2 regions of the Kytococcus sp. Marseille-QA3725 genome follow, and region 1 is predicted to be linked to the other one. Evidence: predicted binding sites of a transcription regulator. Region 1 holds the regulator's gene; the other holds the start of a gene.
What was found. Region 1 encodes HrcA, which represses chaperone genes, less so after heat shock. Its sites were predicted from a motif close to TTNGCACTCGNNNNNNNCGAGTGCNAA; they were not measured.
Positions count from the first base shown of each region.

Region 2: the regulator HrcA is predicted to act here: its motif matches at 2,977-3,003, upstream of groL (chaperonin GroEL).

Region 1 is NZ_JBUCLA010000001.1:1,023,942-1,029,474, reverse strand. It holds gene ACY8FT_RS04690 (HNH endonuclease signature motif containing protein) at 1-1,025, shown strand, start outside; gene ACY8FT_RS04685 (DUF4870 domain-containing protein) at 1,299-1,676, opposite strand; gene ACY8FT_RS04680 (DUF3097 domain-containing protein) at 1,920-2,801, opposite strand; gene hrcA (heat-inducible transcriptional repressor HrcA) at 2,944-3,969, shown strand; gene dnaJ (molecular chaperone DnaJ) at 4,049-5,182, shown strand; gene ACY8FT_RS04665 (16S rRNA (uracil(1498)-N(3))-methyltransferase) at 5,182-5,533, shown strand, end outside.
Region 2 is NZ_JBUCLA010000001.1:52,873-58,405, reverse strand. It holds gene yczE (membrane protein YczE) at 1-572, shown strand, start outside; gene ACY8FT_RS00230 (hypothetical protein) at 585-1,043, opposite strand; gene groL (chaperonin GroEL) at 1,155-2,789, opposite strand; gene ACY8FT_RS00220 (HAD-IA family hydrolase) at 3,089-3,781, shown strand; gene ACY8FT_RS00215 (DNA-3-methyladenine glycosylase I) at 3,778-4,389, shown strand; gene ACY8FT_RS00210 (hypothetical protein) at 4,391-5,374, opposite strand; gene ACY8FT_RS00205 (DUF3263 domain-containing protein) at 5,387-5,533, opposite strand, start outside.

The sequences.
Region 1 (5,533 bases):
TGGACTGGAGCAGCGCGACGGGGCACCTGGGAACGGACGTGGCCGTCGGCATCGGGGAGGGCGTGATGACGCGCGGGCGGGACGGCCAGCCGCGTTCGTCACCCGCGTTCCGGACGGCGTTGCGCCGACGAGTGCGACAGGCGGAGGCAGCCGATCCGCAGGCAGCGCGACGCAAGCGGGAGGAGACGTTGGTGCTTCGGGGTGCGTGGACAGCGCCCGGAGAGGACGGAACGGCTGAGCTGACCGTGAGCGGTGAGACCACGAGGGTGGCCGCTGCCTGGGGACGGCTCGACGCCGCATCTCGTCGTGCGAAGGCCGCCGGGGACGAGCGCACGCTGGGCCAGTTGCGCTCTGACCTGCTGCTGGACCTGCTCCTCGTGGGGCAGCTGCCCGGTGCGGTCACCCAAGGGGCATCGAGTCAGCCGCCCGTCTGCACCTCCTGTGGAGTGGTGTCCGCGGACTGGTGGCCCCTGCCCGTCGTCGGCGATCCGGTGCTCCCTCCCGCGCGGTGCACCGTCGTGGTCGGCCTGGACGTGCTGGTCGCCGGTACGGGGGAGGGCGAGGTCGCGTCACTGCCGACAAAGCCATCTGCGGGCGCACCTCTCGGCTGGGTCCCGGGTTTCGGACACCTCGATCCGGAGCACGTCCGCGCGGTGGCGGTGCGGGAGGGGTCCGTCTGGCGACGGCTCGTGGCCGACCCGGTGTCGGGTCATGCCCTCACCGTCTCGCCGCACGAGTACCGGCCGACGTCGTCGGTGGCGCGCTTCGTCAGGGCGCGGGACGGACTGGCCCGTGACCCCGGTTCCGGTACGGAGGCCGACCGGTGCGAGATCGACCATGTCGTGCCCTTCGACGACGGTGGCACCACCACACCGGACAACCTGCAGTGCCTCTCGCGCCGAGGACACGCGCGCAAGACGAAGCGGCAGTGGGTGGCGTCCGTCCAGTCGGACAGTGCGATCGAGTGGACCTCCCTCCTCGGGCGGACGTACACGACCGACCCGTTCGACTACCGGGAGCTGTGAACGGAGAGGGCGGGGAACGTGTGTGTGGGGCCGGGGCACGGGAGGGCGGAGGGGAGGCGTGGGTGTGGGGCGCCGGTAGCCGCTGGCGTGCTGGGGTGTGAACCGCTGCCCTGACGCACCGGGACCTGGACGTGCCGGGGCCCCGACATACCGGCGCCTGGGCGCACCGGTGCCCGGCAGTGGTGGTCTGCCGGGCACCGGTGTGGGTCCTCGTGGACGGTCGCCGTGGACTGCCCTTGACCGTCGTGGACGGCCGCCGTGGGAGGCGCGGGATCAGGTGAGGATCTTCAGCTCGATCGGGTACTCGTACGGCTCGCCCCGGGAGGCCTTGATCGTCGCGCTGATGGTCCACCACAGGTACAGCACCGTGAACACCAGGAACGCGAGCAGCGTCAGGGGCAGGGCGAGCCCGAAGGTGATGAGTGTGATGATCCACGCCGACCAGAAGGCGATCGTCGCCACGACGTGGAAGTTGAACGAGCCCGCGGCGGCACGTCGTACGAACGGGTCCTTGTCCTGGTACACAGCCCACACGATCAGCGGGCCCAGGAAGGGGAGCCAACCACCCGTCAGCACGGTGGCGATGATGCCCGAGAGGTGGCAGAACATGGCGACGAGCTTGTCGTTGCTGTCGGCGCCGGTCCGATTCATGTGACCCGTCTGCGGGCTCGGGCCGGTTCCGTGCTGGTGGCCCGGGCCGGTGTGGCGGTCTTCGCCACCCGGCCAGGGCACCTCGGGACTCCGGGGACTGTCGGTGGTGGGGTTCCAGGACTGGGTACCGTGCCCGGGGCCGGGCGGGGGAGGTGTGGTGGTCATGTCGTCAGTGTGCCCATGTGGTCCGCACCGTGCGTGCGCCCACGGGCGGACCTGTGGACGGCGCACTCCGGCCCGGTGTCAGCCCAGCGGGACGTCCCCGACGGTGACGAAGTCGATGAGCTCCTCGACCCTCCCCAGCAGCTCGGGCTCGAGGTCCGTGTAGTCCTCGACGGTCGCGAGGATCCGCTTCCAGCCCCGGGCCACGTCGGCCTGGTTCTCGTGGGGCCACCCGAGCTCGGCGAGGATGCCGTGCTTCCAGGAGGTCCCCTTCGGGATGACCGGCCAATGCGTCCACCCCAGCCGCTGCGGCCGCACCGACTGCCAGACGTCGACGTAGGGGTGCCCCACGATCTTCACGTGCCGGGCGTAGCGCGGGGTCCGCCGTGCCTCCTCGACGACGCGCGACTCCTTGGTGCCCGGCACGAGGTGGTCGACGAGCACCCCCATGCGCCGGTCGGCGGTGGGCCGGAACTCCTCGATGACGCCGCGCAGGTCGTCCACGCCGTCGAGCATCTCGACGACGACGCCCTCGACGCGCAGGTCGTCGCCCCACACCTTCTCGACCAGCTCGGCGTCGTGACGGCCCTCGACGAAGATGCGGGACCCGACGGCCACGCGCGCCGGCGCGTCGGCGACCGCCTTGCTGCCGCTCGCCGTCCGCCCCGGCGCCACGCGTCCCGCGGGCCGGGGGGATGCCGCGCGCTTCGGCGCCACCAGCGTTACCGGCTTGCCGTCCACCCAGAAGCCAGGACCCATGGGGAACCCCTTGGTGCGTCCCCGCGCGTCCTCCAGGTGCACCACGTGCTGCCCGCCGGCCTTCTCCACCGATACCACGGCACCCACCCAGCCGGTGGCCACGTCCTCGACCACGGTCCCCGGGGTCGCCTCCACCTCCTGGCTGCGTCCGCGGCGAGGCCGCTTCCAGTCCCCGGCCAACACGTCGGTCCCGTACCTGTCCATGGCCGCACAGGGTACGGCGGGCAGCGAGCGATGACGCGTAGACTGGCACTTGGCGTGTGCGAGTGCCAGAGTCGGTGGGCCGTGGCGGCAGCTCGCGACGCCCCACGAGACCACGCACGACGGACCCGTCAGGAGGAGACCGATGTCCGGTGAACGCCGCATGCAGGTGCTGCGCGCCATCGTGGAGGACCACGTGCGCACCTCCGAGCCGGTCGGCTCCCGCAGCGTCCTGGAGGGCCACGGACTGGGCGTCTCGGCCGCCACCATCCGCAACGACATGGCGATGCTGGAGGCCGAGGGGCTGATCCAGGCCCCCCACACCTCCGCCGGCCGCGTGCCGACTGACGCCGGCTACCGACGCTTCGTCGACGGCATCGAGCAGCTCCGGCGCCTGTCCCCGGCCGAACGACGCGCCATCCGCGACTTCCTGGCCGACCCGATGGACCTCGACGACGTGGTCGAGCGCACGGTGCGCCTGCTGGCCGCCCTGACGCACCAGGTGGCCGTGGTGCAGTACCCCTCGCTCACCCGGTCCACGCTGCAGCACGTCGAGCTGGTGCCGGTCGGCTCGCGCACGATGGTGGTGATCATCACCGACAGCGGACGGGTCGAGCAGCGCTTGGTCGACCTGCCCGAGGCGACCGCCTCGGAGGACCTGCGCGTGGTCCGCGACCGCGTCAACGGCGCCGCCGCGGGGCAGCCCTTCTCCTCGGCCCGCAGCGCCCTCTCCGAGGTGACCCGTCGCTTCCCGGAGGACCTCGCCCTGGCCGCGGTGGCCGAGGTGGTGACCGGCACGCTCGCCGGGGAGCGTGAGGAACGTCTCGCCTTGGCCGGGACCTCCAGCCTCGTGCGCCACACCACGGACTTCGGCGCCTCGCTGGAGGACGTGATCTCGGCCCTGGAGGAACACGTGGTGCTGCTGCGGTTGTTGCAGTCCGCGGACCCGGGCGACCTCGCCGGCGGTGCCCGGCCCGGGGTCGCGGTCTCCATCGGGACCGAGAACGACCACAGCGGACTGCAGACCACCTCGGTGGTCAGCAGCACGTACGGTCAGGACGGCGTGGGATCCCTCGGGGTCCTGGGCCCGACCCGGATGGACTACCCCGGCACCATGGGGGCCGTGCGGGCCGTGGCCGCATACCTCTCCCAGGTGCTGGAGCACCGGTGAGCCCCGCCGGCCGACCCGAGCACCACCCCGACAGCCACCCCCGACCCGCAGCCGCCGGCCCCGCCGGCGCGGAGAGCGCATGAACGACTACTACGAGACCCTCGGTGTTTCCCGCGACGCGACCGCGGAGGAGATCAAGCGGGCTTACCGCAGGAAGGCCCGTCAGCTGCACCCGGACGTCGCCCCCGGCAAGGAGGATGAGTTCAAGCAGGTCGGCCAGGCCTACGACGTGCTGGGCGACGCCCAGAAGCGCGCCGCCTACGACCGCGGCTCCGACCCCTACGCCGACCCGACGGCCGGCTTCGGCGGTGGTGCCGGCGGTGCCTTCACGTTCAGCGACATCATGGATGCCTTCTTCGGTGGCCAGGGCGGCGCCGCGGGCCCGCGCTCGCGCCAGCAGCCCGGGCAGGACGCCCTCGTGCGCCTGGACGTCCCGCTGCGCACGGCGGTGTTCGGCAACACCGAGGACCTCACCGTCGAGACCGCGGTGCGCTGCTCGGTCTGCGAGGGCGACGGCACGGCCCCGGGCACCGGCACCCGCACGTGCGACGTCTGCCACGGCCAGGGCCACGTGCAGCAGGTGCAGCGCTCCTTCCTCGGCCAGGTGATGACCACCCGCCCGTGCGGTGCCTGCCAGGCCACCGGCGAGGTCATCATCGACCCCTGCACCAACTGCCACGGCGACGGCCGCGTGCGCGAGCGCCGCACCCTGAAGGTCAAGGTGCCCGCCGGCGTGGACACCGGAACGCGCATCCAGCTGGCCGGTCAGGGCGAGGTCGGTCCCGGTGGCGGACCCGCCGGCAGCCTCTACGTCGAGCTCAACGTGGTGGGCGACGACACCTTCACCCGGGAGGGCGACGACCTGCACTGCTCGGTGGAGCTGCCGATGATGGCCGCGGCGCTGGGCACCACGGCGACGGTGGAGACCTTCGACGGCACCGAGCAGGTCGAGATCCCCGCGGGCACGCAGCACGGGACGGCGTTCACGCTGAACGGCCTGGGTGTCGGGCACCTGCGCCGTGACGGGCGGGGCGACCTGCACGTGCACGCGAACGTCGTGACGCCCACCCGCCTCGACGGTCGGCAGAAGGAGCTCCTGCGCGAGCTCGCCCGGATCCGCGGCGAGGAGCAGGCCACCGGCACCATCACCTCCATGGAGCAGCACGGCGGCGGGTTCTTCGACCGCCTGCGCGACGCCTTCACGGGGCGCTGATGACGCTGCCGCTCTTCCTGGCCGAGGGTGACCTCGCCGCCCCGGGGGAGTCGTTCACCCTGGCCGGCGACGAGGGGCACCACGCCGCGACGGTGCAGCGCATCGGCGTGGACGAGGAGGTGCTCGTCGCCGACGGTGCCGGCTGCGGGGTGCGCGCACGCGTGACCGCCACCTCCAAGTCGACCCTGGACCTGGAGGTGCTCGAGGCGCTCACCGAGCCGTCCGGGCGCCCTCGGCTGGAGCTCGTGCAGGCCCTGGCGAAGGCCGGGCGGGCCGAGCAGTCGCTGGAGACCAGCGTGGAGATCGGCGTCGACTCGGTCGTGCCCTGGCAGGCCGAGCGCAGCATCAGCC
Region 2 (5,533 bases), 970 kb from region 1:
TGCTGGTCGGGCTCTTCCTCTACGGCGCGTCCATGGCGATGGTGCTGCGCAGCACGCTCGGGCAGATCCCGTGGGACGTCTTCCACGTGGGCCTCGGCTCGCACCTGCCCTTCTCCTTCGGCATCACGGTGACCCTGGTCTCGTTCCTGGTGCTCCTGACCTGGATCCCCCTGCGCCAGATGCCGGGTCTGGGCACCATCGGCAACGCGACGCTCATCGGCCCGGCGGCCGACCTGACCCTCTCGTTCCTGCCCGCCCCTGACGACCTGCTCCCGCGCATCGGCCTGATGGTCGGTGGGGTCGTCCTCAACGGCATCGCCACCGCGATGTACGTGGGCGCCCAGCTGGGCCCGGGCTCGCGCGACGGCCTGATGACGGGACTCGCCCGCGTCACGGGTCGCTCCATCCGCGTGGTCCGCACGGGCATGGAGGTCGTGGTCATCGTCGCCGGCGCCCTCCTGGGCGGCACCCTCGGCGTGGCGACGGTGCTCTACGCGGTGGCCATCGGGCCGCTCACGCAGGCCTTCCTGCCCTTCCTGACGGTGCGCCTGCCCCGACACCAGGCGGACTGAGGGTCGGAGAGCTCAGGTGCGTGCATCCCGACGGGTGCGACGCCCCTGCACGAAGACACGCGCCCAGGAGACCAGCCCACCGACGGGCGGCGACCCGGCCAGCAGCGCGATCATGCCCGCCACCAGGCTCGCGATGAGCGCGAGGTGGGTCCGGTGCAGCCCCTTGGCCGCCATCTCGTCCAGGGCCCGCAGCGGCAGGATGCCGTCCGGCTGCTGCCCCTGCAGGCGGGCGAACTCCTGCGCCGCCTCGACCGCCTCACGGTGGCGGCTCAGGTCGCTGAGGGTGATGGCCGACATCCGGAACCCGACGGGCCCCTCGGGGTCCAGCTGGACCGCCCGGGTGGTCGCCGTGAGCGCCTCGCGGAGCCGCCCCCACGCCCGTAGCGCGGAACCCAGCAGGATGTGGGCGAAGGCTTCGTCCGGCGCTGCCGCCAGCGCGCGCTCCAGGGAGGTGATGATCTGGTCCGACATGGCTGCAGAGTCGTCAGCGGCACCGACAGCACGACGCGGGCGGCCCCTCCTGCTGGAGGGACCGCCCGCGTCAGGCGTGGCCGGGCGTTCCCGCCCGGTCGGCAGCCGGGATCAGAAGCCCATGCCGCCCATGTCGCCCATGCCCGCGTCCGCACCGACGCCGGCGTTGTCGGCGTCCGGCTTCTCGGCCACGATCGCCTCGGTGGTGAGGAACAGGGCCGCGATCGACGAGGCGTTCTGCAGCGCCGAACGGGTCACCTTGGCCGGGTCGATGATGCCCTCGGCGATCATGTCGACGTACTCGCCGGTGGCCGCGTTGAGGCCCTCGCCCGGGGTCAGACCGCGCACCTTCTCGGCCACGACGCCGCCCTCGAGGCCGGCGTTCACGGCGATCTGCTTCAGCGGGGCGCTGGAGGCCACGCGGACGATCTCGGCACCGGTGGCCTCGTCGCCCTCGAGCTTCAGGCCCTCGAACGCCTTGGTGGCGGCCTGCAGCAGGGCCACGCCACCACCGGCGACGATGCCCTCCTCGACGGCGGCCTTGGCGTTGCGCACGGCGTCCTCGATGCGGTGCTTGCGCTCCTTGAGCTCCACCTCGGTTGCGGCGCCGGCCTTGATGACGGCCACGCCGCCGGCCAGCTTGGCGAGACGCTCCTGCAGCTTCTCGCGGTCGTAGTCCGAGTCGGAGTTCTCGATCTCGGCGCGGATCTGCTTGACGCGGCCCTCGACCTGGGCGTCGTCACCGGCGCCGTCGACGATGGTGGTCTCGTCCTTGGTGACGACGACCTTGCGGGCCTGGCCCAGCATGTCCAGCTCGGCGTTCTCCAGGGTCAGGCCGACCTCCTCGGAGATGACCTGGCCACCGGTGAGGATGGCCATGTCGCCCAGCATCGCCTTGCGGCGGTCACCGAAGCCCGGGGACTTCACGGCGACGGACTTGAAGTTGCCGCGCACCTTGTTGACGATCAGGGTCGCCAGGGCCTCGGCCTCGACGTCCTCGGCGATGATCACCAGCGGCTTGCCGGACTGCATGACCTTCTCCAGCAGCGGGAGCAGGTCCTTGATCGCACCGATCTTGGAGTTGACCAGCAGGATGTAGGGGTCCTCGAGCACCGTCTCCATGCGGTCGGTGTCGGTGACGAAGTAGGGCGAGATGTAGCCCTTGTCGAAGCGCATGCCCTCGGTCAGCTCGAGGTCGATGCCGAAGGTGTTGCTCTCCTCGACCGTGATGACGCCCTCCTTGCCGACCTTGTCCATCGCCTCGGCGATGACCTGGCCGATCTCGGGGTCCGCGGCGGAGATGGAGGCGGTGGAGGCGATCTGCTCCTTGGTGTCGATGTCCTTGGCCATCGACAGCAGCTCGTCGGAGACGGCCTGGGTGGCCTGCTCGATGCCGCGCTTCAGACCCATCGGGTTCGCACCGGCGGCCACGTTGCGCAGGCCCTCGCGGACCATCGCCTGGGCCAGCACGGTGGCGGTGGTGGTGCCGTCACCCGCGACGTCGTCGGTCTTCTTGGCGACCTCCTTGACCAGCTCGGCGCCGATGTGCTCGTAGGCCTCGTCGAGCTCGATCTCCTTGGCGATGGAGACACCGTCGTTGGTGATGGTGGGGGCGCCCCACTTCTTCTCCAGCACGACGTTGCGGCCCTTGGGGCCCAGCGTCACCTTCACGGCGTCGGCAAGGGTGTTCATGCCGCGCTCGAGGCCGCGACGGGCCTCCTCGTTGAACGCAATGGTCTTGGCCATCGGTGGTTTCCTCCCACACGCGTAGCGGATGACCACCGGTCGCCCGCGACGGACGGGGCCTGCGCGCACGATGCGGATCGCGCGGCGTCGACCCCTCGACCTGTGGTCGGTGTCTTTCACCCTGCACGGCCCGCTGCCGTCTGCCGGGGTGGTCGGAGGCACTGGTGCCGACCACGTCTCCCGCGACCTGTCACTCGGAGCCGTCGAGTGCCAAGTGGGATTTTGGCACTCGGGACCCGGGAGTGCAAAGCGCCGGGCGCCCCACCGGGCCCGCCGGCGTCGGATGGGAGGATCTCCCCATGCCGAAGCCGCCCGCAGTCCGCCTCCTCCTGCTCGACGCCGACGCCGTGATCCAGCGGATGCCGGACGGCTGGCGCGAGGAGGCCCTCGCCCACCTCGCCGTGGGATGGGACACCACCGGCCGGGTCGAGGACGACCCCGAGCTCTGGGGGCGAGCCCGGGCCGTGCTCGACGAGATCTTCACCGCCGAGGTCTTCCTGCTCACGGGGCAGGAGGCGGACCCGGACTTCGCGGACGTGATCGGCGAGGTGCTCCGGGGGCACGGCAACACGGCGGACCCGGCCACCACCGCACGCCTGTGGCACCGCACGACGCCGCTGGCCGAGGAGCGGGCGATGGTCGCCGCCGCCCGACAGGAGGGGCTCCGCGTGGCGATGGGCACCAACCAGCAGCCGCACCGGGCGGCCTGGCTCGCCGAGAGCGACGCCTTCGCCGACCTCGCCGACGAGGTCTACACCTCCTCCCGCCTGGGCGTCGCCAAGCCGGAGCCGGACTTCTTCCGGGCCGTCCTGGCCGCCGAGGCCGAGGCCGGGTTCCCGGTCGAGCCGGCCCAGGTCGTGTTCGTCGACGACCGCCAGGACAACGTCGACGGGGCCCTCGAGGCCGGGCTCGTGGCCCGGCGCTACCACTTCACGCAGGGCGCGGAGGCCTTCGGCGAGCTCCTGCGCTCCACCGGGGTCCTGCCCGGGTGAGCCGCATCCCCGCCGGGTCCGAGGTCGTCGTCGGCGACGACGGCCGGGCCCGCACCCCGTGGGCCGAGGGCAGCGACCTGCTGCGCGAGTACTACGACACCGAGTGGGGCCTGCCGGTCCGGGACGAGACGGGGCTCTTCGAGCGCCTCAGCCTGGAGGCCTTCCAGTCCGGCCTCTCCTGGGCCACGATCCTGCGCAAGCGCCCTGCCTTCCGTCGGGCCTTCGCCGGGTTCGACGCCGACGCGGTGGCCGCCTTCGACGACGGTGACGTCGAGCGGCTGATGGCCGACGCCGACATCGTGCGCAACCGCCGCAAGGTCGAGGCGACGATCACCAACGCCCGGGCCACCGTGGCCCTCCGCGCCGAGGGCGGGCTGGTGGACCTCGTCTGGTCCTTCCGGCCGGCCGACACCCCGCGCCCGCTGCGCGTCGCCGACGTGCCCACGCGGTCGGCCGAGTCGACGGCCCTGTCGAAGGCCCTGAAGCAGCACGGCTTCGCCTTCGTCGGCCCGACCACGATGTACGCCCTGATGGAGGCCGTCGGCATCGTGGACACCCACCTGCTGGGCTCCCACCGCCGTGGCGTCAGCGGGGTGTGGCCGGCCTGAGTCAGCCCTCCGCCGACCGGTCCGTGCCCTGACGGGCCGATCCCCGGGAGGCGGTCCGACCCGGGTGCGCCTGCCCGCGGTCGACCACCTGCTGCATGGCCGAGGCCAGCCGCTGCAGCTCCTCGCGGCGCTCGGCCTCCGCGGCCTCCCGGCGGGCCCGCTGGCGCTTGAGCTCGCCCCGCGCCAGGGCCAGTCCGACGATCACGCCGAAGATCAGCTTGTCGTTGTCCAGGATCCACAGCAGCACCGGCCGCAGCGGGCTCAGCCAGTGCCAGAGCCAGGAGAGGTCGGGCCAGGGGATGTTCGGCCACGGGATGCTGGGCAGGCTCGGCCAGGGGATCCGCGGCAGGTGGACGTCGGGCCAGGTGATGTCCGGCCACGGGATCCGGGGCCACGGGATGTGCGGCATGTGCCGCTCGAGCCACGCCATGATCCGGTCGAGGAGCGGGCCGAGCACCAGCATCACCGCGGCCCACAGCAGCCAGCCGAGCTTCATCACCAGGAAGCGCGCCGCGGCCAGCCTCGGCCGCCGGTCGCGCAGCGCGTGGAAGCGCTCGGCGGGGCTCCCGGCCGGCGGGGTCAGGGACACCATCCGTCCGCGCCCCAGCCCCTCGCTCGAGAGGTGCACGATGCCGGGCACGAGGTCCATGTCCATGGCCGTCCCCCGCGCGTGACGCACCTCCAGGGTGGCCCCCTCCCCGAAGCCGACGCGCTCGCGCTCCGCGGCACTCCACCCCACGTTGTCCAGAGTGCCCGAGGTCGCGTGGACCCGGATCGTGTCGTCGTCCTCGGCCCGCCCCACGCAGACGTCGTCGACCAGCAGCCAGGCCTTCTTCTCGGGCCAGTCCTTGAGGAAACGCCCCTCGACGCGGCGCCCCTGCACCGTCCCCACCCAGCGCTCGGCACGCTCGTAGGCGCTGACCTTCTCGTCGTCGCCCTGCTCCCCCGGCCCCTCCGGCGCCGCCCCCTGCGATGCGCTCTCCACCGTGATCGGGGCTCAGTGCCCGCGGGAGCGGTTGCGTGCCTCCAGGCGGGTGGTGTGGCGGGCGTCCCGCTGACGCCGCAGCCGCTTGACCAGCAACGGGTCGGCGGCCAGCGCGGCCTCGGAGTCCAGCAGCCGGTTGAGTCGCTGGTAGTACTGCGT